3 regions of the Mycolicibacterium chengduense genome follow, and region 1 is predicted to be linked to each of the others. Evidence: predicted binding sites of a transcription regulator. Region 1 holds the regulator's gene; each other region holds the start of a gene.

What was found. Region 1 encodes LexA, which represses DNA repair genes until DNA is damaged. Its sites were predicted from a motif close to CGAACANNTGTTCG; they were not measured.
Region 2: SBI67_RS18995 (HNH endonuclease signature motif containing protein) is a predicted target of LexA. The motif match lies at 5,197-5,210, and genes of this name have one in related genera.
Region 3: ruvC (crossover junction endodeoxyribonuclease RuvC) is a predicted target of LexA. The motif match lies at 1,420-1,433, and genes of this name have one in related genera.

The regions. Positions count from the first base shown of each region.
Region 1 covers NZ_JAWQNH010000006.1:202,968-212,631, forward strand. The annotation lists gene SBI67_RS22920 (molybdopterin guanine dinucleotide-containing S/N-oxide reductase) at 1-1,359, opposite strand, end outside; gene SBI67_RS22925 (acyl-CoA dehydrogenase family protein) at 1,457-2,614, shown strand; gene SBI67_RS22930 (sunset domain-containing protein) at 2,749-4,863, shown strand; gene lexA (transcriptional repressor LexA) at 4,871-5,545, opposite strand; gene SBI67_RS22940 (LysM peptidoglycan-binding domain-containing protein) at 5,794-6,372, shown strand; gene nrdR (transcriptional regulator NrdR) at 6,447-6,911, shown strand; gene SBI67_RS22950 (PhzF family protein) at 6,942-7,643, opposite strand; gene SBI67_RS22955 (alpha/beta fold hydrolase) at 7,671-8,693, opposite strand; gene SBI67_RS22960 (proteasome assembly chaperone family protein) at 8,738-9,664, opposite strand, start outside.
Region 2 covers NZ_JAWQNH010000005.1:95,685-105,348, forward strand. The annotation lists gene SBI67_RS18980 (ATP-dependent helicase) at 1-3,547, opposite strand, end outside; gene SBI67_RS18985 (TetR/AcrR family transcriptional regulator) at 3,604-4,254, opposite strand; gene SBI67_RS18990 (SDR family oxidoreductase) at 4,297-5,094, opposite strand; gene SBI67_RS18995 (HNH endonuclease signature motif containing protein) at 5,364-6,695, shown strand; gene htpG (molecular chaperone HtpG) at 6,763-8,715, opposite strand; gene amaB (L-piperidine-6-carboxylate dehydrogenase) at 8,740-9,664, opposite strand, start outside.
Region 3 covers NZ_JAWQNH010000003.1:3,957-13,620, forward strand. The annotation lists gene SBI67_RS10460 (YebC/PmpR family DNA-binding transcriptional regulator) at 1-411, shown strand, start outside; gene SBI67_RS10465 (NAD(P)H-binding protein) at 408-1,055, opposite strand; gene SBI67_RS10470 (hypothetical protein) at 1,082-1,246, shown strand; gene ruvC (crossover junction endodeoxyribonuclease RuvC) at 1,452-2,009, shown strand; gene ruvA (Holliday junction branch migration protein RuvA) at 2,006-2,593, shown strand; gene ruvB (Holliday junction branch migration DNA helicase RuvB) at 2,590-3,645, shown strand; gene SBI67_RS10490 (DUF1304 domain-containing protein) at 3,651-4,034, shown strand; gene SBI67_RS10495 (hypothetical protein) at 4,108-4,740, shown strand; gene gabT (4-aminobutyrate--2-oxoglutarate transaminase) at 4,765-6,105, opposite strand; gene yajC (preprotein translocase subunit YajC) at 6,421-6,780, shown strand; gene secD (protein translocase subunit SecD) at 6,862-8,673, shown strand; gene secF (protein translocase subunit SecF) at 8,677-9,664, shown strand, end outside.

The DNA.
Region 1 (9,664 bases):
GGCGTGTTTGGCCATCGCGGTCCAGTACGGGTCGTGCACGACGGTGGTGTCCGGTCGGGCCAGGGCGCGGCGCAACCGCGGGATGTTCTGGTGGTGGTGGAAGGGATTACCGCCGGCCCAGTACACCAGCCGGATATCGGGGTAGGTCAGTCGCAGCCCGTTGTAGTCGTATTCGTCGCCGGGATGCAGCAGCATATCGCTGATCGCGGCGACCGGGATGAACGTCGACACCGGGTTGTGGCCCTGGGGCAGTGCGGGCAGCCGCAGCCGCAGCGGGGCCAGGCCGGGTTCGTTCATCGACCCGTATCCGTGCCCGAATCCGCCTCCGGGCAGCCCGATTTGGCCCAGCATCGCGGCCAGGGTCAGCCCCATCCAGGGCGCCTGCTCGCCGTGCCGGATGCGTTGCAGCGACCAGCTGACGGTGACCAGGGTGCGACTGGCGGCCATCCGCCGGGCCAGCGCAATGATGTCGGGCGCGGCGATACCGCTGAGCCGTGACGCCCACTCCGCTGACTTCGGCACCCCGTCGTCGGCGCCGAGCAGGTAGCGCTCGAACCGGTCGTAGCCGGTGCAGTACTCGTCGAGGAACTCGCGGTCGGCCAGCCCCTCGGTGGCCAGCACGTGGGCCAGCGCCAGCATGACGGCAACGTCGGTGCCCGGCACGGGCGCGTGCCACTCACATTCGCCGTCGATATCGTCGCGCAGGGGCGAGAAGGACACGATCTGCCCGCCGCGGGCCCGGAACCGGCGCAGGGCGTCGCGCGCGGGGTGTGCCGTGGTGCCGCCGTGGTTGATGCCGGTGTTCTTCAGCGCGATCCCGCCGAAGCACACCAGCAGGTCGGTGTGTTCGACGATGACGTCCCACTGGGTGGAGCGCTTGAACAGGTCGTCATGGGTGCCGACCACGCGGGGCATGATGGCGCCGGTGGCGCCCAGGCTGTAGGAGTGCCGCGACGAGGTGTAGCCACCGAGCAGTTTGAGGAAGCGATGCACTTGGCTCTGGGCGTGGTGGAACCGACCGGCGCTGGCCCACCCGTAGGACCCGCCGTAGATCGCCTCGTTCCCGTGGCGGTCGATCACCCTGCGCAGTTCAGCGGCCAGCAGCTCGGTGAGCTCCGCCCAGGAGACCGCGACGAACTCGTCGGCGCCGCGGGCGGTGCTGGGACCGGGCCCGTCGCGCAGCCATCCGCGCCGCACCGCCGGCCCGGTGATGCGGGCCCGATGCCGCAGTGAGCCCGGCAGGTTGGCGAGCAGGGGTGACGGGTCGGTGTCACCGGCCAGCGGTGTCACGGCGGTGATATCACCGTCGCTCACCTCGGCGGTGAAGGCACCCCAGTGGGCGAGGCTGGCGCGGGACACGCACCAATCCTAGGGGGATGCCCCGAGCTCCCTACCAACCATCTGGTTGGTATATGTTGGGCGCCACACCGCACATCCCCGTACCGGAGGTCCCACCATGGGTGTCATCAAGTTCGAGCGCACGCTGTTCGAACCGGAGCACGACCTGTTCCGCGAGTCCTACCGCGCGTTCCTCGAGCGGCATGCCACGCCGTTCCAAGAGGAATGGGAGAAGGCCAAGATCGTCGATCGGGAGGTCTGGCGCGAGGCCGGTAAGCAGGGCTTTCTCGGGATGGCAGTGCCCGAGGAGTACGGCGGCGGCGGCAATCCGGACTTCCGCTACAACGTCGTGGTCACCGAGGAGACCAGCGCGGGTCGGCACAGCGGACTCGGTTTCACGCTGCAGAACGACGTCATCGCGCCGTATCTGCTGGAGCTGGCCGACGACGAGCAGAAGAAGCGCTGGCTGCCCGGCTTCTGCAGCGGGGAATTGATCGCGGCGATCGCAATGACCGAACCCGGCACCGGCAGCGACCTCCAGGGCATCAAGACCCGCGCGGTCAAGCAGGGCGACCACTACATCCTCAACGGATCGAAGACCTTCATCACCAACGGGATCCACGCCGATCTGGTGATCGTGGTCGCCTGCACCGACCCGGACAAGGGGGCGCAGGGCTTCAGCCTCTTGGTGGTCGAACGTGGCATGGCCGGCTTCGAGCGGGGCCGTCATCTGGACAAGATCGGGCTGGAAGCGCAGGACACCGCCGAGCTGTCGTTCACCGACGTGGCGGTGCCTGCCGAGAATCTGCTCGGCGAGGAGGGGATGGGGTTCCTGTACCTGATGCAGAACCTGCCCCAGGAGCGGATCAGCATCGCCGTGATGGCCGCCGCCGCGATGGAGGCGACGCTGGAGGCCACGCTGCAATACACCAAGGAGCGCAAGGCGTTCGGCAAGCCGATCGGCAGTTTCCAGAACAGCCGCTTCCTGCTGGCCGAGCTGGCCACCGAAGCCACCGCCGTGCGGATCATGGTCGACGAGTTCATCCGGTTGCACCTGGACCGCAAACTGACCGTGGACCAGGCCGCGATGGCCAAGTGGTACTCCACCGAGGCCCAGGTGCGCCTGGTCGACCGGTGCCTGCAGTTGCACGGCGGTTACGGCTACATGCGTGAATACCCCATCGCCAGGGCCTTCCTGGACTCCCGCATCCAGACCATCTACGGCGGAACGACCGAAATCATGAAAGAGATCATCGGCCGCGGCTTGGGCGTCTGACGCCCCCGCGGCGGAACGCGGCCGCCCGACACGCTTCCGGTACAGGTCTCGATATCCCACGAGATGACGTCTCGCTGTCGCAGAGTTGACGAAAGCGATACTTTCGTGGGGTTTGCACGAGTTCGGGAGGACCGATGACCAGGCAGCGAACCCGGCTGCGCACCGCCGCCGGGCGGGCGTTGCTGGGGTTGGCGGGGCCGGTGATGGTGGCAGCCATGGTGCTGTACGCGGCACCGGCCTTTGCCACACCCGAGAGCGACGCGGATGCGGCGATCAGCGCGGCGTGGGACGGGTCCGGTGGTGACACCGGTCCGCTCGGCGCCAAGGACGGCGATGTCTACGCGGTCGGCGCGGGCTTCGGTCAGAACTTCGCGGGCGGCAAGATCTTCTTCACCCCGGAGACCGGCGCCCACATCATGACGGGCGCGATCCTCGACAAGTACCAGGCCCTGGGTGGGCCGGCGGACAGCGATCTGGGCTTCCCGACCATCGACGAGGGGCCGGGTCGCGCACCCGACAGCCGCAACACCACCTTCAGCGCGGCGGACAAGCCCGTCATCTTCTGGACACCGGACAACGGGGCGCGGGTGGTGCGCGGTCCGATCAACGCCGCCTGGGACAAGCTCGGCGGTTCGGCCGCGGTGCTCGGGGTGCCGTCCGGGGACGAGACGTCGCGCGGGGACGTGATCTCGCAGCAGTTCACCGGTGGTGAGGTGTCGTGGAACCGCAAGACCAAGCAGTTCACCACGAACCCGCCCGAGCTGGCCGACCAGCTTGCCGGGCTGGAGGTGCCCTCGGACGCCACGTCGGAGATCGCCGCCGCGCGCCGCGCGGCCGGGGGTGCGCTCGGCCCGCTGGGCGCGCCGGACGGCGGGCAGTACCCCATCGGCTCCGACGGTGTGGGACAGAACTTCGCCGGCGGCAAGATCTTCTACAGCCCGGCCACCGGCGCCAACGTGGTGACCGGGCAGGTACTGGCCAAGTACGAGAGTGTCGGGGGCCCGACCGGCGATCTGGGATTCCCGACGGCCAGCGAGGCCGACGGGGGACTGGCGCCGGCCAGCCGGTTCGTGCCGTTCGCCGCCGCCGACCAGCCCGTCATCTTCTGGACGCCCGACTTCGGCGCGGTGATCGTGCGCGGGGCGATGAATGCCGCCTGGCAGAAGCTCGGCGGGGCGACCGGTGAGTTGGGCGCCCCCAAGGGCGACCAAACCGAGAATGGTGACGTCGTCAGTCAACAGTTCAGCGGCGGCAGTATCTCCTGGAATCGGACGACGCACGATTTCAGCACCGAACCTGCGAGCCTGCAGTCGCGACTGGCCGGACTCGAGGTACCGGGCGCGGATGCGCCGAAGGCGCCGGCCGCTGAGCCCACCGGTGGCGACGGCAAGAAGTGGTACGCCTGGAGCTGGTGGTGGCTGCTGGGCCTGATTCCGCTGCTGGCGTTGATCGGCCTGATCGCGGTGGCGGTGCTGCGCAATCGGCGTTCCCGCGACGAGCACTTCGCCGGCGACCATTACGACGAGTACGAGTCCGGCTACCACGAGGGGTACCAGCCCGAGGGTTACGAGCACGCCGGTTATGACAGCGCCGGATACGGCCAGACCGGTTTCGACAGGGAGCGCGGCGAGGCCGGACGTGACGATGACGGCTACGACTCGCACGAGCCCGACGACTACGAGAGCGGCCCGGCCGGCTTCGGTCAGGAACCCGGTGGGTACGCGCCGCACAGCCCGTGGGCGTTGTCGACGCCCACGGCCGACGATGCGACCGAGGCGGCCGACCCCGAGGATGTCGATGACGCCGACTTCGTCGACACGGCGCCGACGCGCATCGAGTCCGATGCCCCGGACGACGTACCCGCAGACGCCCCCGCAGAGGAACCCACCGCGGTACCCGCTGCCGAACCCACCGCAGAACCGTCGATCGAGGCCGACACCGAACCGCCGACGACGGGGGTGAGCCTGGCGGGCGGCCTGCCTCCCGTTCCGCGCTCCACCTACGAACCCGACTTCCCGAGCGGGCGGCATGCGGCCATCGAGATCGAAGAACCGGATCCGGCGCGCACCGCGGTGCGGCCGGCCGGTAGTGATCCCTTCCGCGCGCCCGACGGCTACCTGGTCAAGGCCGATACCGGCACCGGCCTGTACTGGACTCCGGGAACGCCCGGGTACGACCAGACGCCGGCCGAGATCTGGTTCGCCAGCGAGGAATTCGCGGTGACGAACGGATTCGTCCGCGCGGAGTGACCGCGCGTCAGATCTTGCGGATGACGGTCACGACCTTGCCGAGCACCACCGCGTCGTTGCCGGGGATGGGGTCGAACGCCGGGTTGTGCGGCATCAGCCAGACCTGACCGCTGGTCCGTTTGAAGGTCTTGACGGTGGCCTCACCGTCGATCATGGCGGCGACGATATCGCCGTTGTCCGCGACGTTCTGCTGGCGCACCACGACCCAGTCCCCGTCGCAGATGGCAGCGTCGACCATCGACTCGCCGACCACCTTGAGCAAGAACAGCGAGCCTTCGCCGACCAGTTCGCGCGGTAGCGGGAAGACATCCTCGACGGCCTCCTCGGCCAGGATCGGCCCGCCCGCGGCGATCCGGCCCAGCACCGGCACGAAAGTGGGCTCGGGTAGCGCATCCGATCCGGCGACATCGGTGGCCACGATCGGCGTCACCGCGTCGTCTGCGCCGCGGACATCCACCGCACGCGGACGGTTGGGGTCGCGGCGCAGATAGCCCTTGCGCTCCAGGGTGCGCAGCTGGTGGGCCACCGATGACGTGGAGGTCAGACCGACCGCGTCCCCGATCTCGCGGATGCTGGGCGGATACCCGCGACTGGTGACCGACGCGCGGATGACCTCGAGGATCGTGCGCTGCCGCTCGGTGAGTCCCGACCGCGGTTCAGGGGTGTCGGTGTGCTCGCTCATGGCGCCGAATCTAGTCGCACCACCGGCATTAATCAAACATGTGTTCGAGGCGTGTCGCCTCTAGGGCAGGCCTGGGGCCTGTGGGACCTATGAGGCTGCTGTGGCCTATGTGTTCTGAGGGACTTGTCGGTGGGTGCCTTTATCGTTTGCAACAGTTCGATCACATGTTCTACCCATCGAACACGTGATCGACTATCTTCGAACACAAGAGCGAACAACCGGCAGGAAATCCCAGGAAAGGCGACACGATGACCGTCATGGACACCCGATTCGGCACCGAATTCGATGATGCGTTCGATCCCCGCTGCGATCCCCGCTGCGATTCGCGCTTCGAGGCTCAGTTCGAGGCGCCATTCGAGGACCGCGACTTCGGGCGGGCCCGGGTGGCGCTCCGTCGGCCCGCTGCTGCCGAGGTGTGGCCTTTGCCGCGCGATGTCGTCGTGCGCCGTCGCCGTCCGCAGGTGCGCCGGCCGGCCGGGGCTGCGTTCGGTTACCGGGGCACCGGTGTGCTGATGTCGCGGGCATCGCGCCGCCGGCGTCCGATCACCCCGGTCACCACCGTCGTGCTGGCGTTGATCGCCGCGGCGATCACGGTCTGGCTGGGTCTGGTGGCCCAGGTGGGCGGCGGCGTCGGCGACACCGCGGTGCAGGTGCCCACCCGACTCTCGGTCGTCCAGGTCGAGGCGGGGGAGACGCTGCAGCACGTGGCGCAGCGGGTCGCGCCCGACGCACCGGTGAGTTCGGTGGTGGACCGCATCAAGGAGCTCAACAAACTGGACTCGAGCGCGGTGCTGGCCGGCCAGACCCTCATCGCGCCGATCGGCTGAGCCGCCCGAGCGTGGTGCAGGTAGGCTCGGAGACGTTCGATCTGGTCGACATGCGGCACGGCGAAGGAGCGGTGATGCACTGTCCGTTCTGCCGCCACCCGGATTCCCGCGTCGTCGACTCCCGTGAGACCGACGAGGGCCAGGCCATCCGCCGCCGGCGCTCCTGCCCGGAATGCGGCCGCCGGTTCACCACCGTGGAAACCGCCGTGCTCGCCGTGGTGAAGCGCAGCGGAGTCACCGAACCGTTCAGCCGTGAGAAGGTCATCAAGGGCGTGCGCCGCGCCTGCCAGGGCCGGCAGGTCGACGATGATGCCCTGAATCTGTTGGCCCAACAGGTCGAGGACGCCGTCCGGGCCGCGGGCTCACCCGAGATTCCCAGTCACGAGGTCGGGCTGGCCATCCTCGGACCGCTACGGGAACTCGACGAAGTCGCCTACCTGAGGTTCGCCTCGGTGTACCGCTCGTTCAGCTCGGCCGAAGACTTCGAGCGCGAGATCGCCGAACTGCGCGCGCACCGCAAGGTGACCAGTCCCGGCTGACCGTCGGGTGCTGCCGGCAACCCGGCGCCGTCAGTCCAGCACCGTATTCCCGTCGTGCACGACGCGGCCGCCGACCTTCACCCAGCCCTGCGGATCCCACCAGGTGTCGATCCGGGACCCCTTGCCTTGGGTGATGTGCAGATCGCGGCTGAGATAGTCGGTCATGCGGACCGCGGCCGCGCCGGTCGCCTCATCCTCGACGATGCCCAGATTCGGGGCGAACATGCGCGAGCGCAGCTCGCCGGCGGCGGCATCGGTCCACGCCCAGACGTAGTGCTCGACATCGCCGGTGTAATCGCCCGGGTCGGCAGTCAGCACCTCGTCGGCCGACGCCAAGTCGTAGATCGCGAACTCCGGCGCCCACTCGGCCCGCGCGCTGATCACGGTGAGGTCGGCACCGGAATCGTCGGTGCGGTACTCCACCTGCACCAGGCCGGCCGGCACCTGCAGGGTCCGAACGGGGATGCCGCGTGCGCGCAGCCACCACGCCGCACCGACGGTCGGATGGCCGGCGAACGGAAGCTCGACGGCGGGGGTGAAGATATGCGCGCTCGCCGTCGTCGCACCAGGGGCGGGTACGTCGACGAAAATGGTTTCGCTGTAGCCCAATTCGGTGGCCAACCGTTGCCGGTCAGCCGGGTCGACGGTCGCGGCGTCGACCACGCCGAGCGGATTGCCGAACTCGCCTTCGGGATTGGTGAATACACGCAGCACGCTCACTTCGACCGCCATGCCACCGATCGTAGGCGGGAACGCGCGTCAGGTGGCGCTTCGCTCGTCCCCGCCGATCGCGTCGAGCACCGCCACCCGGGTGTCCAGCGACCCGCTGATCGCCTTCTCGCTGATGCCCGAACGCAACAACTGCCGCAGCAGTTCCTGGTCGTAGGGAGCCGGCTGGGTCGAGTCGATGAAACGTTCGACGATATGGACGAAGCGATCCGGGTCGTCGTGGAACGGGAAATGCCCGGAACTGTCGAAGATCTCCAATTGCGATCCGGGCATCGCGGAATGTGCAAGGTGCGCGTGACTGACCGGGATGACCGAGTCCTTCTTGCCCCATACGAGCTGAACCGGAACCGATTCCGTCAAATAACATCGGTCCAGCATGGTGACCACCTGGCCGCGCCAGTCGACGACCGCCCGCAGGGTGCGCGCGAACGCCGAGGAGGCGGTCGGCTCGGGCAGGTCGTTGAGCACCCGCAGCATGTCGGGCAGATCGCGCCCGACGCCCGTCGAACCGAACAGCGCGCCGCCGATCCGTCCGGCCGTCTGCAGGGCAGGTAACACCAACGGCAAACGCAGCAGCGCCAGCGCCTCGCTGCCCATCGGCAGCGAGGCGATCCGCAGGGCGACGTTGACATCCTTGGTGACTCCGCCGGAACCGACCAGCACCAGTCGGTCGACCAGCTGGGGGAACTGGTAGGCGAACTGCATGGCCACCCCACCACCCAGCGAATGGCCGACGACTGTCACATGGTCGATGTCCAGAACGGACAACAGATCGCGCATGCCGTTGGCGTAGGCGGCCACCGAATAATCGGCGCGCGGCTTGTCGGACTGGCCGTGACCGAGCAGGTCAGGGGCGATGACCGTGAACCGCTGCGCCAACGCGGTCTGCACGGTGTGCCACGTCGTGGAGTTGTCACCGATCCCGTGGATCAGCAGGATCGCCGGTCCCGACCCGCAGATCCGGAACGCACGGCGATAACCGTGGATCGTGCGGAACTGCAGGGTGGGCGTGGTCTCCCGCACCGGCCGAAGCTTGGTTTTCCGTTCGGTCATCTCCGCCATGTCCTTCCCCGACCTCGATGCCGAAGTGGTATCGGCTAGGTGTCGTCCTGGCTGTCAGGGAAACCGTCGGAGAAGCCTTCTCTGAACTTGTCGTTCGCCTGTTGTGCCAGGAACCGCTCGAACTCCGCACCCAACTCGTCACCGCTGGGCAGATCCTCATCGCGGGCTAACAACGATCGGTTTTCCTGAGCGGCGACGAATGCATCGTACTGGCGCTCCAATGCCGTCACCACCTGAGCGACCTCGGCGCTCGCCGCCACCTGCTCGTTGATCTTGGTGTGCACGTCCGCCGCGGCTTCACCGAGCGCGGCGAGCGGGATCTGCAGTCCCGCGCACCGGGCGGTCTCGGCCAGCAGGGTCTCGGCGGCCGGCGGGTAGGGAGTTTGCGCCAGATAATGCGGCACATGCACGGTGAAGCCGAGCGCGTCGTGACCGTGCTGGCCCATCCGGAACTCCAGCAGGTTCGACACACTCGCCGGCACCTGGACCTCGCCGACCCACGGGGTGTACTCGCTGATGAGTTCCTTGTCGGTCGCGTGCGCGGTCAGCGTCACCGGCCGGGTGTGCGGCACCGCCATCGGGATGGTGCCCAGCCCGATCACCTGGCGGACACCGAGCCGCTCGGCCAACAGCCGCACCGCCGTGATGAACCGCTCCCAACGCAGGTCCGGCTCCAACCCGGCCAACAGCAGGAACGGGGTGCCCACGCTGTCCCGCAGCGCATACAGGTTCAGTTCGGGTTGCTCGTAGCCGGTGAAGTGATCGGTTTTGAAGGTCAGCAACGGCCGCCGGGACCGGTAGTCGAGCAGTTCGTCGATCGCGAACGATGCCACCAGTTCGGTGTCGAGCGTGTCCTTCAGGTGCTGGGCGGCCAGCCGGACGGCGTGCCCCGCGTCCGAGAACCCCTCCAGCGCATGGATCAGTACCGGACCGCGCCCGTCCGAGGCGGACAGTTGCGGAGC
Region 2 (9,664 bases), on a different contig from region 1:
CCGCCGGAGCGGCCAACGTCAACGGCGCCGACTCGGCGAGGTGAAACGCCACCCACCCGTCCGCGGCACCGATCTGCCCGGCGCCGGACCAGGTGACCTCACCGGAGGCGAGCAGTTCGTCGAGCATGGCGGGTTGGTAATCGGCCACCCGTTGGGGCAGGACGAGCGATTCGACCGCCGAGGCCGGCAGTGCCACCCCGGCCAGCTGCTCGATGACCGTGGCCAGCCCGTCGATCCCGCGGTTGTGTGCGGACGAGACATGCTGCCAGGCGGGCAGGAATCGGCCGTAGGCTGCCGGGCTGACCGGCTCCACCGCGGCCCGCAGCGCGGCCAACGAGCGGCGCCGCAGGATCTTAAGAACCGTTGCATCACACCACTGTTCGCGCGCCGTGGCGACGGCCGCCGACGGGGCGTCGCTGAACTCACCGCGCACCAGTTTGCCGTCGGCGGCCAACCGGCCCAGCACGTCGGCGGTAACCCGCAACCCGAGGCCGAACCGGGCCGCCGCCTCGTCGGTGCTGAACGGCCCTCGGGTGCGCGCGTAGCGGCCGAGCAGCTCACCCAGCGGGTCGTCCACGCTCTCCAGGAACGTCGCAGGCACCCCGACCGGCACCGCCACCCCGACACCGTCGCGCAGCAGGCCGATGTCCTCGATGGACGCCCACCAGGTCGCCCCGGCGAACGACACCGTCAGCGCCCGCCGTGCGGTGCGCAGCCCCTCCAACCAGCCACCGATGTCATCGGCCACGCACCGGGCCTTCAGTTCCTCCTCGGTCAACGGGCCGAGCAGTCGCAGTAGGTCGGCGATGCCTTCGGCATCGCGGGCGTGCCGTTCGGGATCGAGATGCTGCAACTGGCGGGTGGTGGCCGCGGTCACCTCGGGATCGAGCAGATCGCGCAGCTCCACCCGGCCCAGCAGTTCGGCCAGCAGCACGCTGTCCAGGGACAGTGCCGCCGCCCGGCGCTCGGCCAGGGGGCTGTCGCCTTCGTACATGAAGGCACCCACATAGCCGAAGAGCACCGACGCGGCGAACGGTGACGGGGTGGTGGTTTCCACGTCCACCAGCCGCACTCGGCGCTGGGCGATCCGACTCATCAGACCGGTCAACGCCGGCACGTCGTAGACGTCCTGCAGGCATTCCCGCACGGTCTCGAGAACGATGGGGAAGTCCGGGTACTTGCGTGCGATATCGAGCAGTTGCGCGGCACGCTGACGTTGATGCCACAGCGGTGAGCGTTTACCGGGGTGGCGCCGCGGCAGGAGCAGCGCCCGCGCCGCGCACTCCCGGAAACGGGAGGCGAACAGTGCCGACCCACCCACCTCGGCGGTCACGATCGGCTCGATCTCGTCGGCGTCGAACACGAAGATATCCGGCCCGGGCGGCTTTTCGTCGGTATCGGGGAGTCGCACGATGATGCCGTCGTCGGATGCGGTGGGTTTCTCGTCGATGCCGTACCGCTCGTGCAGCCGGCGTGACACCGCCAGCGCCAGCGGTCCGTGCACCCGCAGCCCGTACGGCGAGTGCAGGATGATCCGCCAGTCACCCAGTTCATCGTGGAAGCGCTCCACCACCAGGGTGGCGTCGGTGGGCACCACCCCGGTGGCCTGGCGCTGCTCGTCGAGCAGCTGCCACAGGTTGTCGGTCGCGTAATCGTCGAAACCTGTTTCTCGGCATCGCATCTCGAAGTCGTCGCGACCCAGGGCGGCGAGCTCGCCGGTGAACCTGCCCACCGCAGCACCCAGTTCGGCGGGGCGACCCACGCTGTCCCCACGCCAGAACGGCAACCGCGCGGGCTGCCCGGGGGCCGGCAACACCATCACCCGGTCGTGGGTGATCTCGGTGATCCGCCAGCTGGTCGCGCCAAGGGAGATCACATCACCGGGACGCGACTCGTAGACCATCTCTTCATCGAGTTCGCCTACCCGAGAGGGCTTTTCGGTGGCGAGATAGACGGTGAACATGCCGCGGTCGGGTATCGACCCGCCGGAGGTGACGGCCAACCGTTGCGCTCCGGGTCGCGCGGTCAGGCTGCCGTGATCTCGGTCGTACACCAGGCGGGGACGCAGCTCGGCGAATTCGGTGGAGGGGTATTTACCGGACAGCAGGTCCAATGTCGCCTCGAACGCGCTGCGCGGTAGCGTCGCGAACGGCGCGCTGCGCCGGACGGTGTCGAACCAGGCCTCCGCGTCAAGGGGCTCCAGCGCGGCCGCGGCCACCGTGTGTTGGGCCAGGATGTCGAGCGGATTGGCAGGCACCGCCATGGTTTCGATCTCGCCGGCCTGCATGCGGTGCACCGTGACCGCGCAGTCGATCAGGTCGGTGCGGTGATTGGGGAACAGCACACCCTGCGAGATCTCGCCGACCTGATGGCCGGCCCGGCCGATGCGCTGGAGCCCGCTGGCCACCGACGGCGGCGCCGAAACCTGGATCACCAGATCGACCGCGCCCATGTCGATACCCAACTCCAGGCTGGAGGTGGCGACGACGGCTCGCAGGCGCCCGCTCTTCAGGTCGTCCTCCACCGCGGCTCGCTGCTCCTTGCTCACCGAACCGTGGTGGGCGCGCGCGAGCAGCGTGGGCGCGCCGTGGCTCTGGCCGCTGGCCATCAGCTGGGCGGGCGCCCCACCGCCCACCTTCGGATTATGCGACTCGGGCAGCTCGATCCCGCTGCGCTCGGCATGGATCTCGTTGAGCCGTGAGGTGAGCCGCTCGGCGAGGCGCCGGGAGTTGGCGAACACGATCGAGGACCGGTGCGCTTCGATCAGGTCGACGATGCGTTCCTCGACATCCGGCCAGATCGAGTTGTCGGCCAGATTCGCCATATCCGGCACCGGCACCTGAACCTTGAGATCGAAGGTCTTGTCGGCGGGCGGGGCGACGATGGTCGTCGGAGCGGCGCCGGCCAGGAAACGCGCCACCTCCTCCGGCGGACGCACCGTCGCCGACAGGCCGATGCGCTGGGCCGGCGCGTCGAGCAGGGCGTCCAGTCTTTCCAGCGAAAGCGCAAGGTGCGCCCCGCGTTTGGTGCCCGCGACGGCGTGCACCTCGTCGACGATCACGGTGTGCACCGTGGCCAGCGTGTCGCGGGCCGACGACGTCAGCATCAAGAACAGCGACTCGGGGGTGGTGATGAGCACGTCGGGCGGTGTGGTGACGAGCGCGCGACGCTGCTGCGGTGTGGTGTCACCGGACCGCACGCCGACGGTGATGTCCGGGGCCGGCTCACCGAGACGTTCGGCCACCCGCGCAATCCCGGTGAGCGGGGTGCGCAGGTTGCGCTCGACGTCCACGGCCAGCGCCTTCAGTGGTGACACGTAGAGCACCTTCGTGCCGCGGCTCCGCGTGCCGCGGGCCAGCCCGTCGATGGCCCACAGGAATGCGGCCAGCGTCTTGCCCGACCCGGTAGGCGCGATGACCAGCGTGTGCTTGCCATCGGCGATGGCTGCCCAGGCCTGGGCCTGTGCGGCGGTGGGGGCGGGAAAGGTGCCCGTGAACCACTGCCGGGTCAGCTCGCTGAACCGGCCGAGTGGATCGGGGGTCGCCATTGGTCCATAGTGCAGGGAGGGTCCGACAAGTCGGCGACCGGCGGCGAAATCGCTGGTCAGCGGGCGTCGGGTTGAACGGCGGCGACCAGTGCGGCGGGGATGCCCGGTACCCGGCCGAGGGCGTCCAACAGGGCGTGCGCACAGGTGTCTGCGACGAACTCGCCGCCCAGCGTCGGGTCGAGCACCCGCTGGCGGCAGAACTCGAAGGTGAACGCCAACCAGCCATACACCGTGACGCGCAGGTTGCGGGCGAGTTCCGGGCTGGGCGCAGCGCCGCCCGCGTCGGTGATGGCGGCGATGATGCGGTCGGCTTGGCGGTCGTTGTCCAGTTCGTCGATGCCGCGCAGCACCGGGTCGGCCCGGCCCATCCCCATGTACGCCGCCCAGGCACCGTGTGGATGCTCCTCGTCGTACCGAAGGTAGGCCAGCACCCCGGCGCGCAGTTGGTCGAACAGACTCTGACCGGGTTCCGGTGCCTTGTTGGTGGCCTCGAACAGGCGCTCGCCCTCATTGCGGACCACCGCGGCGAAGAAGGCGCGTTTGTCCGGGAAGTAGTGGTACATCAGCGCACGGGAGATCCCGGCGCGTTCGGCGATCTCGTCGATGCGGACCTCGTCATAGGGCCGCTGCCCGAACACCTCGGCGCCGAGGGCCAGTAACTCGGTCCTCCGGTCGTCGGGGGACAGGCGTCGCCGTGAGGCACCCATGCGGGAATCGTAATGGGCACGTGTTCAACACCGACGCCCGCGTCACCCACCCAGCGAGCGCTGATACCGGCGCATCCCGGCGATCCAGCGCTCATAGTCGGCGCCTTTGCCGCGGTAAATGTCCAGCACCGCCGGGTGCGGCAGCACCAGGAACCGGTCGTCGCGCACTCCGGCCAGCGTCGCGGCGGCCACCTGATCGGCGCTGAGCACCTCACCAGCGGTGGTGACCGCGGCACCGGCGACCCTGGTGGCCGCATCGGCGGAGTCGGTGATGTCGTCGAGCAGGGGTGTGGCGACACCCATCGGGCATACGCAGGTGACACCGATCCCGTTGTCGCCGTAGGTGATGGCCAGCCACTCGGCGAAGCCGACGGCGGCGTGCTTGCTGACGGCATACCCGGCCGCGCCGACCTGGGTGAGCAGACCAGCGGCCGAGGCGATGCTGACGAAATGCCCACTGCCGCGCTGCAACCACTCGGGGACGAGGGCGTCGGCGGCGCGGATATGCGCGCGCAGGTTCACCGACAGGATGCGGTCCCAGTCGCTGTCGCTGCCCAGTCCGGGCGCGCCGATGATGCCGGCGTTGGCGACGTAGATGTCGACGGGCCCGAAGGACGCCCGCGCGGTGTCGACCAGCGCTGCGATGCCTTCGACCGATGCGGCGTCGGCCCGCACCCCCACGGCCCCGGCACCGATCGCGTCGGCGGTCGCGGCAACGGCGTCACCGTCGACATCACCGGCCACCACCGACGCCCCGGCCCCGGCCAACGCCTCCGCCAGTGCCCGTCCGATACCCGAGCCGGCTCCGGTGATGACGGCCACGCTGCCCTCGATCCGCATGGGATCTGTCTACCGTACGAACGGGTGTTCCGGTGCACCCGGTTCTGGGCCGGACAGGCGTGCGGCGGCGCCCTTGCGCCCGATCACCGATAGGCGTACGGTAGAACATACGTTCGAAACATGGTTGCCCGTGATCGCCACTCACGGGCTTTGCCGCGACTGACGGTCGCCGAGGGTACGACGGTCCTTTTCGAGGATTGTTCGAACCAATGTGCCTAGCTGATACCTGAAATGTCCTCCTGTCTATAGGTATTCGAGAGGTTCCCGGCATGGACGCTGCCGATGTCGACACTTTTGTGGATGCGTTGATCGACGATCTTGCGATGACCCCCATCCCGGACGACGAGGCTCAGCGCACGTTGTTCCATCTTTTGCACTGTCCCCGGAGCGTGGTTGATGACGAGCCGCTACTGACGGTGTTGGCGGCAGCGGTCGCCGCCCGCAACCTGCTCGACCATGTCATCTCGTCCGCCACCGCAGCGGCCGAGCGGCTCCGAATCCCGGCGCGACGGCACCTGCGTTCGGCGACTGATCTGCTGACCGCCCTCGGCATGGCCCCTGCCGCAGCACAACGCGCCGGACGGGTCGGCCGCGCAGCGCACACCCTGCCCGCCCTCACCGCGGCCCAGCGCCTCGGCGGGATCGGTATCGAGTTCGCCGACGCCGTGGGGCGCGGGATCGTCCACATCGACAAGCGGACCCCGCTGTCGGAGGAGGATCGTGCGGGGGTTGTGCGGAAGCTGATGGTTCAGGCCACCCCCGCAGACGTGGCGAAGAAGGCCCGTGCCATCGCCATCGATCGGGCCGCGGCACTTCCCGCCGAGCAGGGCGCGGTACCGGTCGCTGAGAACGCCGACCTCAACGAGATGACGTTGGCGCACAACGACGACGGCCGGGTGAGCGCCACACTCGACCTCGATATCCTCACGGGCGAGGAACTGTGCGCCGCGCTGGATCCGCTGTGCCGGCCGGTGCCGCTGCCGGACGGATCCCCGGATCCCCGCCCGGTGGATAGGCGGCGTGCTGACGCATTCGGGCAGTTGCTGCGCACCTATCTGTCGCACTCGGCGCGCCCGATGTCCGGTGGCGTACTGCCGCACGTCACCCTGATCCGTTCGGCCGCCTCGCAGGCGGCGCCGTCGCTGGGTGACCGGGTGGACGATCTCGGATTCGGTGGCCCGGTCAGCCCCGTGACCGCGGAGCTGATCTCCTGCGACTGCACCCGGACCTCGGTGACCGTCGACGGCGCCGGTGTGCCGCTGGACGTGGGGCGCAGTGAGCGGCTGTTCACTCCCGCGCTTCGCAAAGGGCTGGCCGTCCGCGATGGTGGTTGCGCGTTCCCCGGCTGCGGACGACCGGTGTCCTGGTGCGACGCCCACCATATTCAGCACTGGAGCCAAGGAGGAACAACCAGTCTGGACAACGGGATCCTGCTGTGCCGGTGCCACCACACCTTGATTCACCACAGCGGTTGGCAGGTCTATCTCGGCCACGATCGCCACCCCTGGTTCATTCCGCCCCACGACCCGGCACGCTCCGAACCCGCGCACCTGCCCTCGCACGCCCGACGGACCATGACCGATCTGCCGGCCGCCGCATGACCGCGTCGGACGCACCTTGACAACTCCACAGTGACCCCGCGCCCGCGGCCAGTGACCAGAAGTTCGCCTAGAAGGTGTTGGCCAACCGGTCGGCGAGGATGTTCGCGAAGCGTGCCGGATCGTCGAGCGAGCCACCTTCAGCGAGGAGTGCTGTGCCGTAGAGCAATTCAGCGGTATCGCTGAGCCCTTCCGTCCCCGCCGCCAAGGCGTCCCGCAGCCCGGTAACCAGTGCGTGATCGGGGTTGAGCTCCAGGATGCGCTTGCCGACGGGCACGTCCTGACCCGACGCGCGGTACATGCGCGCCAACTGCGGGGTGATGCCGAACGTGTCGGTGATCAGGCAGGCCGGCGAGGATGTCAGCCGCGTCGACAGTCGCACCTCCTTGACGTGCTCGTCGAGCGTCTGCTGCAGCCACGCCAACAGATCGGCGAAGTCCGCGCGCTCGGAGTCCGAAGCCGAGTCGTCCTTGGCGCCAAGGTCGACTTCGCCCTTGGCCACCGACTGCAGCTTCTTGCCTTCGAACTCGGGGACCGTCTCGACCCACACCTCGTCGACCGGGTCGGTGAGCAGCAGCACCTCGTAGCCTTTGGCTCGGAATGCCTCCAGATGTGGTGAGCGCTCCAGCAATTGGCGCGATTCGCCGGTGGCGTAGAAGATCTGGTCCTGGTCTTCCCTCATCCGCGAGACGTAGCCGGCCAGGGTGGTCGGAACATCCTCGGAGAACGTGGAGGCGAACGACGACAACGCCAGCACCGTGTCGCGGTTGTCGGTGTCGGAGAGCAGGCCCTCCTTGAAGGCCCGGCCGAATTGCGTCCAGAAGGTCGTGTAATCCTCGGGACGGTTGGTCTGGAGGTCCTTGATCGCCGCCAGCACCTTCTTGGTCAGGCTGCGTCGGATCACCTTGATCTGGCGGTCCTGCTGCAGGATTTCACGGGACACGTTGAGCGACATGTCCTGCGCGTCGACGACACCCTTGACGAACCGCAGGTATTCGGGCATCAGCTCGTCGCAGTCGCCCATGATGAAGACGCGCTTGACGTAGAGCTGTACACCGGTGCGCGCGTCGCGGTTGAACAGATCGAACGGCGCCTGCGAGGGGATGAACAGCAGCGCCTGGTATTCGAAGGTGCCCTCGGCCTTCATCGTGATGACATCGAGCGGCTCATCCCACGCGTGCGCGATGTGCCGGTAGAACTCGTGGTACTCCTCATCGGAGACCTCGCTCTTGGGCTTGGCCCACAGCGCGGTCCGGGAGTTGATCGTCTCGGTTTCGACGGTCACGGTCGGCTCGGTGCCGTCCTCGCCGTCCTCGCCGTCCTCGCCGTCCTGCCCGGCGCCCTCCCCGGTGGCAGGAACCGTCTTCTCGACCTCCATCCGGATCGGCCAGGAGATGAAGTCGGAGTACTTCTTGACCAGCTGGCGGATCTTCCACGGTGCGGTGTAGTCGTGCAGTTCGTCGTCGGCGTCCTCCGGCTTCAGGTGCAAGGTGACCGACGTGCCCTGGGGCGCGTCGTCGACGGTGGCGATGGTGTAGGTGCCGTCACCGCTGGACTCCCAACGGGTGGCGGTGTTTTCGCCGGCCTTTCGGGTCAGCAGCACGACGGAGTCGGCGACCATGAACGTCGAGTAGAACCCGATGCCGAACTGGCCGATGAGGTCGGTCGCATCACCGGCCTGCTGGGCCTCACTCAGCTTGCGGCGCAGCTCACCGGTTCCGGACTTGGCCAGCGTGCCGATCAGGTCGACCACCTCGTCACGGGACATGCCGATCCCGTTGTCGCGGATCGTCAGTGTCCGTGTCGAGGCATCGGGATCGATGTCGATGTGCAGATCCGACGTGTCGACGTCCAGATCCTTGTCCTGGTAGGCCGCCAGTCGGAGCTTGTCCAGCGCATCGGAGGCATTGGAGATCAGCTCCCGCAGGAACGAGTCCTTGTTGGAGTAGATGGAGTGCACCATCAACTGCAGAAGCTGACGTGCCTCGGCCTGAAATTCTCTGTGTTCGACCTGCTCGCTCACGCCACGAATTTTACAAACCGCAACTCAGCCGAACTGGACGCCCTGGGCGAGCGGCAGCTCGGAGGAGTAGTTGACGGTGTTGGTCGCCCGGCGCATATAGGCCTTCCACGAATCCGACCCCGACTCGCGGCCGCCCCCGGTCTGCTTCTCACCGCCGAACGCGCCGCCGATCTCGGCACCTGAGGTACCGATGTTGACGTTGGCGATCCCGCAGTCCGAGCCGTCTGCCGCCATGAACCGTTCTGCTTCACGGATGTCGGTGGTGAAGATGGCCGAAGAAAGGCCTTGCGGTACCGCGTTGTTGAGTTCGATCGCCTCGTCGAGGGTGTCGTAGGTCAGCACGTAGAGGATGGGGGCGAAGGTCTCGTCGTGCACCACCGAGGTCTGGGCGGGCATCCGCACCACCGCGGGCCGAACGTAGTAGGAGCCCTCCCCGAGATCGACGCGCTCGCCGCCGACCACCTCACCCCCGTCGGCGCGGGCCTGCTCCAGCGCGGCCACCATGTCCCGGTAGGCGCGCTCGTGCACCAGCGGGCCGACCAGGGTGCCGTCGGCGGCCGGGTTGCCCACCGGCAGGCTGCGGTACGCCGAGGTGATCCGGTCGACCAACTCATCGGCCACCGACCGGTGCGCGATCACCCGGCGCAGGGTGGTGCAGCGCTGTCCGGCGGTGCCCGCCGCGGAGAACACGATGCCGCGCAACGCCAGATCGAGATCGGCCGACGGGGTGATGATCGCGGCGTTGTTGCCGCCCAGTTCCAGCAGTACCTTGCCGAACCGCTGCGCCACCCGGGGGCCGACCTCGCGACCCATTCGCACCGACCCGGTGGCGCTCACCAGCGCGACCCGCGGATCGTCGACCAGCAGCTCGCCGATCTCCCTGCCGCCCTGGATCAATCGGCAGATCTGCTGCGGTGCGCCGACCTCGGCCGCGGCGCGCTCGACCAGC
Region 3 (9,664 bases), on a different contig from region 1:
GTGGCGATGACGCGCAACGGCGGCAACATGGCCGACCCGGGTTCGGTGGCGTACCTGTTCTCCCGCAAGGGCATCATCACCCTGGAGAAGAACGGTCTGTCCGAGGACGATGTGCTGGCCGCGGTGCTGGAAGCCGGTGCCGAGGAGATCAACGACCTCGGCGAGAGTTTCGAGATCATCTCCGAGCCCACCGACCTGGTTGCCGTGCGCACCGCGCTGCAGGACGCCGGGATCGACTACGACTCGGCCGAGGCCAGCTTCCAGCCGTCGGTCAGCGTGCAGGTGGACCTGGAGGGCGCCCGCAAGGTGCTCAAGCTCGTCGACGCCCTGGAAGACAGCGACGACGTGCAAGAGGTCTACACCAACGTCGACATCCCCGAGGACGTCGCCGCCGCCCTCGAAGAGGACTAGAGCGCAGCGTCGATCGGCGTATCGCCGCCGATCACCTCGAAGGTCCGGCCGGCGCTGTCCGGCCGGTCCAGCACGGCCAGCAGCACACCCGCGACATCGGCGCGGGGGATGGTGCCGCGTCCCGTCGACTCCGCGATGGTCACCTTTCCGGTGCCCGGTTCGTCGGTGAGGCCGCCCGGCCGCACGATCGTGGTGCGCAGGCCGGCACGCGCCCGCACATTCGCATCCGCGTCGGACTTGGCCCGGATATAGGCACGGAACACCTCGTCGTAGCCCGCGTCCAGGTCGCGGTTGTCGGCCGCGATCGCCGACACCATGACATAGCGCCCGACACCGGCGGCCTCGGCCGCGTCCGCGAGCAGCACGGCCGCGTCATGGTCGACGGTCTGCTTGCGGGCCACCCCGCTGCCCGGACCGGCGCCCGCGGCGAACACCACCGCATCGGCACCGCCGATCACCTCGGCGACCTGCTGCACGGTCGACTGTTCCAGATCGAGCACCGCGGGCACGGCGCCGGCGGTCTCCAGATCGGCGGCGTGGGCGGGATTGCGGATGATGCCGGTGACCGTGTCGCCACGTGCACTGAGCAGGTGTTCCAGCAGCAGGGCGATCTTGCCGTGGCCGCCGGCGATGACGATGTGCATGCCACCAGCGTGCCAGGATGTCGGTCATGGCTGTGGTCACGGATCCCAACGGGACGCAATGGTCCGTGCACCGGCGCTGGTGGCCGTTCCCGGACCTCAGCGATGTCGTCGACCTCGATTGGTTCACCTGGTTGCTCGCCGCACCGTTCCTGCTGCTGTGGCCGTTCTGGCTGATGAGTGGCGGATCGTGATCCAACGCGGTGGGCAGGAAATGGAGACCGAACTGGTGCGCGGCTGGCGGCGCTCGGGTGCGCGCATCAACGAGCACGCGCTGCGACTGGCCCAGGGGTGGCGGTCGGGCCACTACCAACTGTGAGCGAGCGTGTCCCTACCGGGCGGTGACGGACCGGGCCGCTACGCTAATCGAACACGTGTTCTGTCGGTGAAGGGGTTGGCGTGCGGGTAATGGGAGTCGATCCCGGGCTGACGCGTTGTGGTCTGTCGGTGATCGAGACCGGGCGCGGCCGCCACGTCATCGCGCTGGACGTCGACGTGGTGCGTACACCCGCCGACACGCCGCTGCACCGGCGGCTGCTCACCATCAGTGACACCGTCGAGCACTGGATGGACACCCACCTTCCCGACGTCATTGCCATCGAGCGGGTGTTCGCCAACCAGAACGCCAACACCGCGATGGGCACCGCCCAGGCCGGCGGTGTCATCGCGCTGGCCGCGGCCAAGCGGGATATCGACGTGCACTTCCACACCCCCAGTGAGGTCAAGGCCGCGGTGACCGGCAACGGCAGGGCCGACAAGGCGCAGGTCACCACGATGGTGACGAAAATTCTTGCCTTGCAACAGAAACCGACACCTGCGGACGCTGCCGACGCGCTGGCGTTGGCCATCTGTCACTGCTGGCGCGCCCCGATGATCGCGCGGATGGCCGCGGCCGAGGCCAAGGCCGCCGAAGCCAAGCGCGCCTACCAGGCCCGGTTGAAGGCGGCCCGGGCATGATCGCGTCGGTGCGCGGCGAGGTCATCGACATCGCGCTCGACCACGCCGTCCTCGAAGCGGCCGGTGTCGGTTACAAGGTGATGGCCACCCCGTCCACGCTGGCGACGCTGCGCCGCGGGGAGGAAGCCCGGCTGATCACCGCGATGATCGTCCGCGAGGACTCCATGACGTTGTACGGCTTCGCCGACGGCGAGGCCAGGGACCTGTTCACCACGCTGCTCGGAGTGTCCGGGGTCGGACCCAAGATCGCGCTGGCCACCCTGGCGGTGTACGACGCGCAGGCGCTGCGCCAGGCACTGGCCGACGGTGATGTCACCGCGCTAACCCGGGTGCCCGGCATCGGCAAGCGTGGCGCCGAGCGCATGGTGCTCGAACTGCGCGACAAGATCGGCGCCGTCGCCGGCGCCGGCCCGGCCGCCGTCGGTGGCTTCGGCGTTCGCGGACCCGTCGTGGAAGCCCTTGTCGGGCTTGGCTTTCCGCTCAAACAGGCGGAGGAGGCCACCGACAAGGTGCTGGCCGGTGATCCGGAGGCCAGCACGTCGGGCGCCCTGCGTGCCGCGCTGTCGATGCTGGGTAAGAAATGAGCCGATTCGACGAGGAGTCCGAACCCCAGGAGCGGGACGTCTCGCCCGCGCTGACCGTCGGCGAGGGCGATATCGACGCCAGCCTGCGGCCCCGCTCCCTGGGTGAGTTCATCGGCCAGCACCGGGTCCGCGAGCAGCTGCAGCTGGTCATCGAGGGTGCCAAGAACCGCGGCGGCACCCCCGATCACATCCTGCTGTCCGGTCCGCCCGGCCTCGGCAAGACGTCGCTGGCGATGATCATCGCCGCCGAACTCGGGTCGGCGCTGCGCGTCACCTCCGGTCCCGCCCTGGAACGTGCGGGCGATCTGGCCGCGATGCTGTCCAATCTGGTCGAGGGCGACGTGCTGTTCATCGACGAGATCCACCGGATCGCCCGGCCCGCCGAGGAGATGCTCTACCTCGCGATGGAGGACTTCCGGGTGGACGTCGTGGTGGGCAAAGGCCCAGGCGCGACGTCGATCCCGCTGGACGTGGCGCCCTTCACCCTGGTCGGCGCCACCACCCGGTCCGGTGCGTTGACCGGGCCGCTGCGTGACCGGTTCGGCTTCACCGCGCACATGGACTTCTACGACCCCGCCGATCTGGAGCGGGTGCTGGTGCGCTCGGCCGGAATCCTCGGGATCGAGTTGGGTGCCGAGGCCGGTGCGGAGGTGGCCCGCCGCTCCCGCGGGACACCCCGTATCGCCAACCGGCTGCTGCGCCGGGTGCGCGATTACGCCGAGGTGCGCGCCGACGGCGTCATCACCCGCGATATCGCCAAGGCCGCCCTGGAGGTCTACGACGTCGACGAACTGGGCCTGGACCGGCTGGACCGGGCCGTGCTGTCGGCGTTGACCCGCAGCTTCGGGGGCGGCCCGGTCGGGGTGTCCACCCTGGCGGTCGCGGTCGGTGAGGAGGCCACCACCGTGGAAGAGGTCTGCGAACCGTTCCTGGTGCGGGCCGGCATGATCGCCCGCACCCCGCGCGGCCGGGTCGCGACACCGCAGGCCTGGACACACCTCGGGCTGCAACCCCCGGTCACCGGATTGGGCCAAGCCGGGCTGTTTGAATAGACGGCATGCTGACCGCCGGTGTGATCGTCGCGGCCCTCGCCGCCCTGCTGCACGTGTACATCTTCGTGATGGAGTCGTTGACCTGGACGTCGGCCCGGACCCGGGCGACCTTCGGGACGTCCGCCGAAGAGGCTGCCGCCACCAAGGAACTCGCCTTCAACCAGGGGTTCTACAACCTGTTCCTGGCCATCGTGTCCGGCGTCGGCATCGCTGCGCTGCTGTCCGGCCACACCGCCGTTGGTGCGGCACTGGTCTTCGCCGGCGTCGGATCGATGCTGGCGGCAGCGCTGGTGCTGTTGTTGTCCTCCCCGGACAAGGCGCGCGCCGCCATCACCCAGGGGGTGCTGCCGCTGATCGCGGTGATCCTGGTGGCGGTGGGACTGGCCTGACCTGCAGCGCCCGCGGCTCGGGATTGGCCAGGCCGGGCAGCGGGTACCTCATGCCCAGGCATGAGGAGGAAACATGACTGAGAGCACTGCCACCACAGGAATCCCGGCCCGCACCGGCAGGCTGGTCATCCCACGCAGCCGCGGCGCGGCCAGCGGGTTACTGGTGATGATCTTGGGGGCCTGGGGTGCCCTGGCCCCGTTCATCGGCCCCTATCTGCACTTCGCATACACGCCCGACCAGGCCTGGACGTGGACGACGGCCCGCGGCTGGCTGGAGGTGCTGCCGGGCGCGGTGGCCGTCCTCGGCGGGCTCTTGCTGCTGATGTCGGGCAACCGCGCGACCGCCATGTTGGGCGGCTGGCTCGCCGTGGCCGCCGGCGCATGGTTCGTGATCGGCAGGTCGTTCACCGCCACCTTGGCGCTCGGCGATATCGGCGCCCCCGCGACCGGGCTGGACGCCCAGCAGGTGCTGCTGCTGGAACTGACCTTCTTCACCGGCCTCGGCGCGCTCATCGCCGTGCTCGGGGGGATGGCCGTCGGCAGGCTTTCGGTGCGCAGCGTCCGCGATATGAGCTACGCGCGCCGGTCACTGCCTACGTCGACGCAGGTGACCGAGCCGGCTCAGGTGACCGAGCCGGTCCAGCCCAGGGAGGACGTGTCCGGGCGCCGCTCGTTCTGGCATCGGCGCACACCCGTGCCGCACTGAGGTCCGCCCGCACAGCGGCTGCCCTCACAAGGTCGTGAGGGCAGCCGCCAGGACGTCCAGACCTTCGTTGAGCAACTCGTCGGAGATGGCCAGCGGCGGCAGGAAGCGCAGCACGTTCCCATAAGTCCCGCACGACAACACGATGACACCCTGCGCGTGGGCCGCCGCGCACAGCGCCTTGGTCAGGTCGGCATCGGGTTCGGTGGTGCCGGGCTTGACCAGTTCGACGGCGATCATCGCGCCGCGTCCGCGGACATCGCCGATGCGGTCGTCATCGGCCTGCATGCGACCGAGGCGTTCCTTCATCAGCGTCTCGATCTCGGCGGCACGGGCCACCATGTTCTCCGACTCGATGGTGTCGATGGTGGCCAGCGCGGCCGCACAGGCCACCGGGTTGCCGCCATAGGTACCGCCCAGCCCGGACACGTGCGGGGCGTCCATGATCTCGGCGCGGCCGGTGACCGCCGACAACGGCATGCCGTCGGCGATGCCCTTGGCGGTGACGATCAGGTCGGGCTGGATGCCCTCGTGTTCGCAGGCGAACATCTTGCCGGTGCGGGCGAACCCCGTCTGCACCTCGTCGGCGATGAAGACGACGTTGTTCTTGCGGCACCAGTCCAGCAGGGTGGGCAGGAAGCCTTCGGCCGGGACGATGAAACCGCCCTCGCCTTGGATCGGCTCGATGATGATGGCGGCCAGGTTGTCCGCGCCGACCTGCTTGTCGATCACGCTGATGGCCCGCTTGGCGGCCAGCTCACCATCGGTGGCCAGTTCCTTGCCGAACTCCGCGTCGCGGAACGGGTAGGACAGGGGAGCGCGGTACACCTCCGGGGCGAACGGGCCGAAGCCGTGCTTGTAGGGCATCGACTTGGCGGTCAGCGCCATGGTGAGGTTGGTGCGGCCGTGGTAGGCGTGGTCGAAGGAGACGACGGCCTGCTTGCGGGTGTAGGACCGGGCGATCTTGACGGCGTTCTCGACGGCTTCGGAGCCGGAGTTGAACAGCGCCGAACGCTTGTCGCCGGCGACCGGAGTGAGCCGGTTGAGCTGTTCGCACACCGCCACGTACTCCTCGTAGGGAGTCACCATGAAGCAGGTGTGGGTGAACCGCGCGGCCTGGGCGGCGACGGCTTCCACGACCCGGGGCGACGCGTTGCCGATCGTGGTCACCGCGATACCCGAGCCGAGGTCGATGAGCCGGTTGCCGTCGATGTCCTCGACGATGCCGCCGGCAGCGCGCGCGGCGTAGACGGGCATGGTGGTGCCGACCCCGCGCGACACCGCAGCGGTCTTACGCTCGATCAGCGCCGACGATTTCGGGCCTGGGATGGTGGTGGCGAGATGGCGGGTCTGCTCGACGGCAGTCACGGTTGACTCCTGATCGGTGTGCACAGCGGGGGATGACACGGGATCCGAGCCTAATCGGCTACCCACCCATGCGGGTGAAAACAAAAGCTGGACAGCGCTCTGACTTCGGATCGAGTGTTACAGGCAGTATATTGCCACGATTTCCGTCGCCGCGAGGACGCCCTGGGGGTGGATCTCGGACCGTCGGGAACTCGCCGCGGGTTCCGGGGTGGATCTGCCGGCAATCGGGGTGATGGCACACTGGTCAGCGACGAGGCGCCGCGACCGAGTTCGCACCGCCATGCCCGCGTAACAACCACGAAAGACAGCCGTCCCATGGATTTGGTCGTATTCCTGCCGCTCATCATCATCATGGGCGCGTTCATGTTCTTCGCCTCGCGCCGCCAAAAGAAGGCCATGCAGGCCACCATCGATCTGCACGAATCGCTGCGCGTCGGCGACCGGATCCACACCACCTCCGGCCTGCAGGGCACCATCACCGGCATCACCGACGACAACGTGGAGTTGGAGATCGCGCCGGGAGTCATCACCACCTGGATGAAGCTCGCGGTCCGTGACCGCATCGAGGACGCCGACGAGGACACCGCCGATGACGACGAGATCGGTTACGCCGACGAGCCGTCCGGTGCGGTGGAACTCACGGACCGTCCGGCGCCCAAGCCTGACGGCAACTGACCGCAACCGGTTCAGGCTCACCGCGTACCCTCCCGGTAACGCTCGTCCCGTGTAGACACCTTCCAAGGAGACCCAACAACCGTGGCATCGACTTCGGCGCCGGTGCATCCTGCCCGCTACCTGGCGCTCTTTCTGATCCTTCTGGTCGGCGTCTACCTTCTGGTCTTTCTCACCGGTGACAAGCAGGCCAAGCCCAAGCTGGGCATCGACCTGCAGGGTGGCACCCGCGTCACGCTGACCGCGCGCACCCCGGACGGCTCCCGGCCGACCCGGGAATCGCTGATGCAGGCCCAGGAGATCATCAGCTCCCGCGTGAACGGGCTCGGCGTGTCCGGGTCCGAGGTGGTCATCGACGGGGACAACCTGGTCATCACCGTGCCGGGCAGCGACGGCAGCGAGGCCCGCAACCTCGGCCAGACCGCGCGCCTCTACATCCGCCCCGTCATCCACGCCATCCCCGCGCAAGGTCAAGGCCAGCAGCCACCGCAAGGCGCTCCCGGCGCACCCCCAGGTGCCCCGCCCGGCTTGCCGCCGGGTGGTCCGCCGCTGCTGGCGCCCGCCGAGCCGGAGGCGCCGATCAAGCCGCCCACGCCGCCCGGGGCGCAAACCCCGCCGGCGCCGGCACCGCCGGCCCAGCCCAGGCCGTACCCGCAGGAGCCCGCCCCGACGCCGTCGCCCGCGCCTGGTACCCCCGCGCCCGGCGCGCCGGCACCCGCGCCCGGTGCGCCCGCACCCGGCGCCCCGGCACCCGCACCCGCACCGCCGGGCACACCGGATGCCAAAGCCGATCTGGCCCAGCGCATCTCGGATGAGAAGCAGCTGCGGCAGAGCACCGATCAGAGCATCCAGCTGCTGGCGCTGCAGTTCCAGGCCACCCGCTGCAACGACGAGGACGTGCTCGCCGGCAACGACGACCCCAACCTGCCGCTGGTGACCTGTTCGACCGACCACTCCACGGTCTATCTGCTGGACAAGTCGATCATGAGCGGCGAGCAGATCGAGAGCGCCAGCTCGGGCCTCGACCAGCAGCGCGGCGACTACGTCGTCGACCTGCAGTTCAAGAGCGAGGGCGCCAAGATCTGGGCGGACTTCACGGCCGCCAACGTCGGCACCCAGACCGCGTTCACCCTCGATTCGCAGGTGGTCAGCGCGCCGGAAATCCAGGAGGCGATTCCCGGTGGCCGCACCCAGATCACCGGCCGGTTCACCCAGGATTCGGCGCGTGAGCTGGCCAACGTGCTCAAGTACGGGTCGCTGCCGTTGTCGTTCGAATCGTCGGAAGCCGAAACCGTCTCGGCGACACTCGGATTGACGTCGTTGCGGGCCGGCCTCATCGCCGGCGCGGTCGGTCTGGCGCTGGTGCTGGCCTACGCGCTGCTGTACTACCGCGTGCTGGGCCTGCTGACCGCCCTGTCCCTGATCGCTTCCGGAGCGTTCGTCTTCGCGCTGCTGGTGCTGTTGGGCAGATACATCAACTACACCCTGGATCTGGCCGGTATCGCCGGTCTGATCATCGGTATCGGTACCACCGCCGACTCGTTCGTCGTGTTCTTCGAACGGATCAAGGACGAGATCCGGGAGGGCCGGTCCTACCGGTCGGCGGTACCCCGCGGCTGGGCCCGCGCCCGCAAGACCATCCTCTCGGGTAACGCGGTGACGTTCCTGGCGGCGGCAGTCCTGTACATCCTGGCCGTCGGCCAGGTCAAGGGCTTCGCCTTCACCCTCGGCCTGACGACCATCCTCGATGTGCTGGTGGTGTTCCTGGTCACCTGGCCGCTGGTGTACCTGTCGACCAAATCCGCGACGCTGTCCAAGCCGGCGTTCAACGGCCTCGGCGCGGTCCAGCAGATCGCTCGCGAGCGGCGTGCCGCGCACACCACGGGACGGGGATAACAGATGGCGGCCAAACACAGCACTGACAGCGACGTGGAAACCGAGGCTGTCGAGGCGCCGGCCCTGGACGCGGCCGAATCGTCGAACCTGCCCCAGCACGGCTTCTTCGTCCGGCTCTACACCGGCACCGGTGCCTTCGAGGTCATCGGTAAGCGCAAGATGTGGTTCATCATCAGCGGCCTCATCGTCGCGGTCGCGGTCGGGGCGATCCTGCTGCGCGGCTTCAGCTTCGGCATCGACTTCGAGGGCGGCACCAAGGTGTCCATGCCCGTCGACGGCGCCAAGGGGCAGGCAACCGCCGAGCAGGTCGAGACGGTGTACAGCAAGGCGCTGGGCCACGCCCCGGAATCGGTGGTCCTGGTCGGCAACGGCGCGTCGGCCACCGTGCAGATCCGCACCGAGACGCTGAGCAACGCCGACACCGAGAAGCTGCGGGTGGCGCTGTTCGACGCGTTCGAGCCCAAGGGCTCCGACGGCAAACCCAGCAAGCAGGCCATCAGCGATTCGGCCGTGTCGTCGACTTGGGGCGGCCAGATCACCAAGAAGGCGCTCATCGCGCTGGTGGTGTTCCTGGTCATCGTCTCGATCTACATCACCGTGCGCTACGAGCGGTACATGGCCATCTCGGCGCTGGCCGCCATGTTCTTCGACATCATCGTCACCGCCGGCGTGTACGCGCTGGTCGGTTTCGAGGTCACCCCGGCCACGGTCATCGGCCTGCTCACCATCCTGGGCTTCTCCATCTACGACACCGTCATCGTGTTCGACAAGGTGGAGGAGAACACCCACGGATTCGAGCACACCACCCGTCGCACCTTCGCCGAGCAGGCCAACCTGGCGGTGAACCAGACGTTCATGCGGTCGATCAACACCAGCCTCATCTCGTTGCTGCCGATCCTGGCGCTCATCGTGGTGGCGGTCTGGCTGCTCGGCGTCGGCACGTTGAAGGACCTGGCGCTGGTGCAGTTGGTCGGCATCATCGTCGGTACTT